2 regions of the Carnobacterium sp. FSL E2-0243 genome follow, and region 2 is predicted to be linked to the other one. Evidence: a T-box and tRNA genes for the amino acid it is inferred to sense, from the RefSeq annotation. Region 2 holds a T-box; the other holds one or more tRNA genes.
What was found. A T-box is a leader RNA that pairs with one kind of tRNA and senses whether it is charged. The one in region 2 lies ahead of glyQ (glycine--tRNA ligase subunit alpha), so its partner is inferred to be a tRNA-Gly.
Positions count from the first base shown of each region.

Region 1: it encodes a tRNA-Gly, which carries the amino acid that the T-box ahead of glyQ (glycine--tRNA ligase subunit alpha) is inferred to sense. The anticodon was not compared.

Region 1 is NZ_JBBOPM010000001.1:2,436,065-2,439,316, reverse strand. It holds rRNA gene MHI00_RS11510 (23S ribosomal RNA) at 1-1,119, shown strand, start outside; rRNA gene rrf (5S ribosomal RNA) at 1,376-1,491, shown strand; tRNA gene MHI00_RS11500 (tRNA-Val) at 1,529-1,604, shown strand; tRNA gene MHI00_RS11495 (tRNA-Lys) at 1,606-1,678, shown strand; tRNA gene MHI00_RS11490 (tRNA-Leu) at 1,721-1,802, shown strand; tRNA gene MHI00_RS11485 (tRNA-Thr) at 1,815-1,890, shown strand; tRNA gene MHI00_RS11480 (tRNA-Gly) at 1,916-1,987, shown strand; tRNA gene MHI00_RS11475 (tRNA-Leu) at 2,042-2,130, shown strand; tRNA gene MHI00_RS11470 (tRNA-Arg) at 2,134-2,207, shown strand; tRNA gene MHI00_RS11465 (tRNA-Pro) at 2,243-2,316, shown strand; tRNA gene MHI00_RS11460 (tRNA-Ala) at 2,332-2,404, shown strand; tRNA gene MHI00_RS11455 (tRNA-Met) at 2,436-2,509, shown strand; tRNA gene MHI00_RS11450 (tRNA-Ile) at 2,536-2,609, shown strand; tRNA gene MHI00_RS11445 (tRNA-Ser) at 2,653-2,742, shown strand; tRNA gene MHI00_RS11440 (tRNA-Met) at 2,793-2,865, shown strand; tRNA gene MHI00_RS11435 (tRNA-Asp) at 2,918-2,991, shown strand; tRNA gene MHI00_RS11430 (tRNA-Phe) at 3,007-3,079, shown strand; tRNA gene MHI00_RS11425 (tRNA-Gly) at 3,089-3,159, shown strand; tRNA gene MHI00_RS11420 (tRNA-Ile) at 3,164-3,237, shown strand.
Region 2 is NZ_JBBOPM010000001.1:1,696,177-1,699,428, forward strand. It holds gene MHI00_RS07935 (cell wall protein) at 1-84, shown strand, start outside; gene MHI00_RS07940 (class A sortase) at 237-1,220, shown strand; T-box leader at 1,285-1,454, shown strand; gene glyQ (glycine--tRNA ligase subunit alpha) at 1,578-2,489, shown strand; gene glyS (glycine--tRNA ligase subunit beta) at 2,491-3,252, shown strand, end outside.

The DNA of each region.
Region 1 (3,252 bases), 740 kb from region 2:
TCAAAAACACAGGTCTCTGCAAAATCGAAAGATGACGTATAGGGGCTGACGCCTGCCCGGTGCTGGAAGGTTAAGAGGATTGGTTAGCTTCGGCGAAGCTAAGAATTGAAGCCCCAGTAAACGGCGGCCGTAACTATAACGGTCCTAAGGTAGCGAAATTCCTTGTCGGGTAAGTTCCGACCCGCACGAAAGGCGTAACGATTTGGGCACTGTCTCAACGAGAGACTCGGTGAAATTATAGTACCTGTGAAGATGCAGGTTACCCGCGACAGGACGGAAAGACCCCATGGAGCTTTACTGCAGTTTGATATTGAGTGTTTGTACAGCTTGTACAGGATAGGTAGGAGCCATAGAAGTCAGGACGCCAGTCTTGATGGAGGCATTGGTGGGATACTACCCTTGCTGTATGACCACTCTAACCCTAGCCACTAATCGTGGCTGGAGACAGTGTCAGACGGGCAGTTTGACTGGGGCGGTCGCCTCCTAAAGAGTAACGGAGGCGCCCAAAGGTTCCCTCAGAATGGTTGGAAATCATTCGTAGAGTGTAAAGGCAGAAGGGAGCTTGACTGCGAGACCTACAAGTCGAGCAGGGACGAAAGTCGGGCTTAGTGATCCGGTGGTTCCGCATGGAAGGGCCATCGCTCAACGGATAAAAGCTACCCTGGGGATAACAGGCTTATCTCCCCCAAGAGTCCACATCGACGGGGAGGTTTGGCACCTCGATGTCGGCTCATCGCATCCTGGGGCTGTAGTCGGTCCCAAGGGTTGGGCTGTTCGCCCATTAAAGCGGTACGCGAGCTGGGTTCAGAACGTCGTGAGACAGTTCGGTCCCTATCCGTCGCGGGCGCAGGAAATTTGAGAGGAGCTGTCCTTAGTACGAGAGGACCGGGATGGACACACCGCTGGTGTACCAGTTGTTCTGCCAAGAGCATCGCTGGGTAGCTATGTGTGGAAGGGATAAACGCTGAAAGCATCTAAGCGTGAAGCCCCCCTCGAGATGAGATTTCCCATCACGTAAGTGAGTAAGACCCCTGAGAGATGATCAGGTAGATAGGTTGGAAGTGGAAGTACAGCGATGTATGGAGCGGACCAATACTAATCGGTCGAGGACTTAACCAAGAAATAAACGGTGAAGAACGTTTCCAAAACAATTACTTTTTAAACAGTTCCAGTTTTGAGAGATCAAACTCTCTACAACTAAATAATTGAATCGCAGTTTAGTGTCGATGTAACCATCAACCTAAACAAGCATTTTTTAACAAATTGCAAGCTAATCAAGGATGTAACTGAGCGAACCCCGGAATGCACTAGTGTGCATGAGGAGTGGAGTAAAGGAAACAGACGCAGAGTAGCGCCGTAAGTTGTAAAAAAATTGTGTGGTGGCGATAGCGAAAAGGATACACCTGTTCCCATGCCGAACACAGCAGTTAAGCTTTTCAGCGCCGAGAGTAGTTGGGGGTTTCCCCCTGTGAGGGTAGGACGTTGCCACGCGAATTCAATACATTTAGTCAAAATATCCATTCATTTTGGGGGTTTAGCTCAGTTGGGAGAGCATCTGCCTTACAAGCAGAGGGTCAGCGGTTCGAGCCCGTTAACCCCCACCATGAGTCATTAGCTCAGTTGGTAGAGCATCTGACTTTTAATCAGAGGGTCGTAGGTTCGAATCCTACATGACTCATAACTAAACATTATAAAATGATTAGTTAATAGCCATATTTTAGCGGGTGTGGCGGAATTGGCAGACGCACTAGATTTAGGATCTAGCGTTGTAAGACGTGGGGGTTCAAGTCCCTTCACCCGCACTTTAACTTTTAGCCGGCTTAGCTCAGTTGGTAGAGCATCTGATTTGTAATCAGAGGGTCGAGGGTTCAACTCCTTTAGCCGGCACCATTTTTATTAAATAAATAATTGCGATGCGAAAGTAGTTCAGTGGTAGAACATCACCTTGCCAAGGTGGGGGTCGCGGGTTCGAACCCCGTCTTTCGCTTACTAGATTCGTCTAGGTTGCCCAGATTTCTTTGAAATCTGATCCACATTCCATGCCGGGGTGGCGGAACTGGCAGACGCACAGGACTTAAAATCCTGCGGTGAGTGATCACCGTGCCGGTTCGATTCCGGCCCTCGGCACCATTTGCACCCATAGCTCAATTGGATAGAGTACTTGACTACGAATCAAGCGGTTAGAGGTTCGACTCCTCTTGGGTGCATAGCTTTAGTAAGATTATAAAGCGTAGTTTTTAAACGGGAAGTAGCTCAGCTTGGTAGAGCACTTGGTTTGGGACCAAGGGGTCGCAGGTTCGAATCCTGTCTTCCCGATTTATAAGTTAATAAGGGGCCTTAGCTCAGCTGGGAGAGCGCCTGCCTTGCACGCAGGAGGTCAGCGGTTCGATCCCGCTAGGCTCCACTTAGAAGACTTATAAACAATTAATTATTTTGGCGGTGTAGCTCAGCTGGCTAGAGCGTCCGGTTCATACCCGGGAGGTCGGGGGTTCGATCCCCTTCGCCGCTATTATATTTTTAAAAAGGCCTTATATTGGACCTTTAGCTCAGTTGGTTAGAGCAGACGGCTCATAACCGTCCGGTCGTAGGTTCGAGTCCTACAAGGTCCATAGATAGTTTATTTCTATTGAAAGCCTTGTGATTATTTATTCCGGAGGATTACCCAAGTCCGGCTGAAGGGAACGGTCTTGAAAACCGTCAGGCGGGTAAAACCGTGCAAGGGTTCGAATCCCTTATCCTCCTTAGTTTTAAATTTATACCTTTCAGTAGCTTGCAAAGAAAGCTACAATTATCGCGGGGTGGAGCAGTTGGCAGCTCGTCGGGCTCATAACCCGAAGGTCACAGGTTCAAGTCCTGTCCCCGCAATTTCTTTAAAACTTATGTTGAAAAGAAAAGTGACGTAACACAAAAACAATTTGGTTTGGTAGTTCAGCTGGTTAGAATGCCTGCCTGTCACGCAGGAGGTCGCGGGTTCGAGTCCCGTCCAGACCGTTTTAAATTTTTTATGGCTCAGTAGCTCAGTTGGTAGAGCAATGGATTGAAGCTCCATGTGTCGGCAGTTCGATTCTGTCCTGCGCCATTTTATAATGCGGGTGTAGTTTAGTGGTAAAACCACAGCCTTCCAAGCTGTTGTCGCGAGTTCGATTCTCGTCACCCGCTTTTTGGGCCTATAGCTCAGCTGGTTAGAGCGCACGCCTGATAAGCGTGAGGTCGATGGTTCGAGTCCATTTAGGCCCATTATAAAAAATTATT
Region 2 (3,252 bases):
TTAGGTATGCTACCTGCAGTGGGTGGTTTGACAGCAGTGGGTGGTTCAATTGGTGCTATCTTTAAAAGCCGTCGTAAAAAATAATAAATAAACACTAAAAATTATAACTTCATCATAAATAAAAACCAAGCACGACTTATTTTATAATGTTCGTGTTTGGGAGTATTTATGATGGATACATAGGTACATTGTTGCGTATAATACTTAGTTTCTAAATGAATACAAGGGTGGAAAACATGGCTAAAGATAAATTAAATCAAGAAAATATAGAGGTCAATCAATCAAAAGAGAGTGGGACAAAAGTAACATCAGAAAAAGCAACTATTTTTTCATACTTGTCAGATATAAATAGAATTAAAGTAGATTATACAAAAGAACCTTTAAAAATAAAATATAAATGGGCTAGTACTCATTTTATTTTTCCAACTCAGGATAGCTTTGATTTGGAGGGACAAAAATTAGCACTAAGATTAGAAGGAAAAATTGAAGAAGCTTTTTCATTGAACCAATCAATAAGTCCAAAAGAAAGAACAAATCAAAAGAAATGGCGCATTTTAGCAGTGGTTCTATTAATTATTGGGATTGGTGGACTTTCAGCCAATAGCATTTATGGAACTTACTTGGCTCGTAAAATTGAGCAAAACACGCAAATAACTATGGAAAAAATAAAAAAAGTCAATCCTGCGAAGAGTGAAGATGAAAAACAAGAGCGCAGTGCTTTTAAAGAGCAACCTTACCAACCGATTGAAACCTATTTAGATGATTCAGATATCGAGACTTATCTAGGGAGTATAGCGATTCCAGATGTAAATTTAAATTTGCCCATCGTTAAAGGTGTTGGAGAACAAAATCTCTATCGTGGAGCAGCTACTAACAAAATAGGGCAACAAATGGGGAAAGGTAATTATCCAATGGCTGCGCATAAAGTTCCAGGGAATGACACTTCTTTATTTGGTCCCTTATTTCAGGTGACTCCAGGTATGAAGATTTATCTTTCTGATAATCAAAACATCTATATTTATACTGCGAGAGAAAGTTATGTTGTTGAACCTGAACGTGTGGATATTTTAGATGATGTGATTGGACAGACGTTACTAACCTTATACACATGTAGCACGGATGCTGGGGTTGAGCGTCTAGTGGTCCAAGCGGATTTTGAGAAACAATTAAAAATGACAGATGCATCTCCAGAGGGACAAGCTATTTTTGCTAGAGAGTAAGGAAATGCTAAAATGAGTTGACAAAGGACTTAGATTAACGCTATTATAGTAACAAGTAAATACTAATGAAGTGATGAAGGAAAGTAGTAAGAATTCTAATTTTAGTATAGCGAGTTTGGGATAGTGGAAGCCAAATGTAAAAGGAATTTTGAAGGCGTTCTGGAGCTTATTCAATGAAGATGCTAGTTTTTTTAACTAGAATTAGGGTGGAACCGCGATAATATCGTCCCTATACTGACAGGAATCTCTTGTTAGTATAGGGATTTTTTGTTGTATTTTAAATGAATCTAGGAGGAATAAAAAAGCTAGAAAATAAGACTGTAAGTGAGAATACATTAAAAAAAGGGAGCGATAAAAATGAGTAAAAAATTAACGATTCAAGAGATGATTTTAACATTACAAAATTTTTGGTCAAATCAAGGTTGTATGTTAATGCAATCTTATGATACAGAAAAAGGGGCCGGAACAATGAGCCCATATACTTTCTTAAGAGCAATTGGTCCAGAGCCTTGGAACGCAGCCTATGTGGAACCATCTAGAAGACCAGCTGATGGACGTTATGGAGAAAATCCAAATCGCTTATACCAACACCATCAATTCCAAGTTGTAATGAAGCCCTCACCAGATAATATTCAAGAGCTTTATTTGGAAAGTTTGAAATTATTAGGAATTAATCCATTAGAGCACGATATTCGTTTTGTTGAGGATAACTGGGAAAATCCTTCAATGGGGTGTGCTGGTTTAGGTTGGGAAGTTTGGTTAGATGGAATGGAAATTACTCAGTTCACCTATTTTCAACAAGTTGGTGGTCTAGAATGTAAACCTGTCACAAGTGAAATCACATACGGTATTGAGCGTTTAGCTTCTTATATGCAAGAAGTTGATAGTGTTTATGATTTAGAGTGGACAAATGGTGTTCGTTATGGAGAAATTTTCTTTGAACCAGAATATGAACATTCTAAATATGCATTTGAAACAAGCAATCAAGAGTTATTACTAACTTTATTTGATGCTTATGAGAAGGAAGCACAAGTTCAAATTGAACATGGCTTAGTGCATCCTGCCTATGATTATGTGTTGAAATGTAGTCATACGTTTAACTTGTTAGACGCTCGTGGAGCGGTATCAGTAACAGAGCGAGCTGGATATTTAGCTAGAATTAGAAATATGGCACGAGCATTAGCCAAAGCTTTTGTAGCTGAGCGTGAGAAATTAGGCTTCCCATTACTACAAAAAAATAATGATGTGTTAGTAAAGGAGGAAAATTAAGATGGCGAAAGACTTATTATTAGAAATTGGGTTAGAAGAAATTCCGGCTAAATATGTCACACCAAGTAGCCAACAATTGGTTAAACGTGTTTCCGACTTTTTAACCGAAAATAAATTAACTTTTGGAGAGATAGTGCCTTTTTCAACACCAAGAAGACTAGCAGTCATTGTTAAATCAGTAGCAGATAAACAAGAAGATACAGCTGAAATTGTCAAAGGACCAGCCAAAAAAATTGCTCTTGATGCTGAAGGAAATTGGAGCAAAGCGGCACAAGGTTTTGTTCGTGGTCAAGGAGCAACGGTTGAGGATATCACGTTTAAAGAAATTAAAGGTGTGGAGTATGTTCACATTGATAAGTTTACCGCTGGAAAACCAGCAATGGATATTTTAACAAAATTAGATCAAGTCATCACTGGAATGACTTTTCCAGTCAGCATGAGTTGGGGGAACCATTCATTCAAATATATCAGACCGATTCATTGGATTACAGCTATGCTTGATGAAACAATCATCCCCTTTAAAATTTTAGATATTGAAACGAGCAATACAAGTCGTGGGCATCGTTTTCTTGGAGAAGATACAAGTTTTGCAGGTGCTAGTGATTATGAAAGTAAATTGGAAAAAGAATTTGTTATTTCAGATAGCCAAAAACGTAAAGCAATGATTGTTGATCAAATTCAAAAAATTGCTTCTGAAAAACAATGGCAGGTTGAATTAGACGCGGATTTACTAGAAGAAGTGACTAATTTAGTTGAATATCCA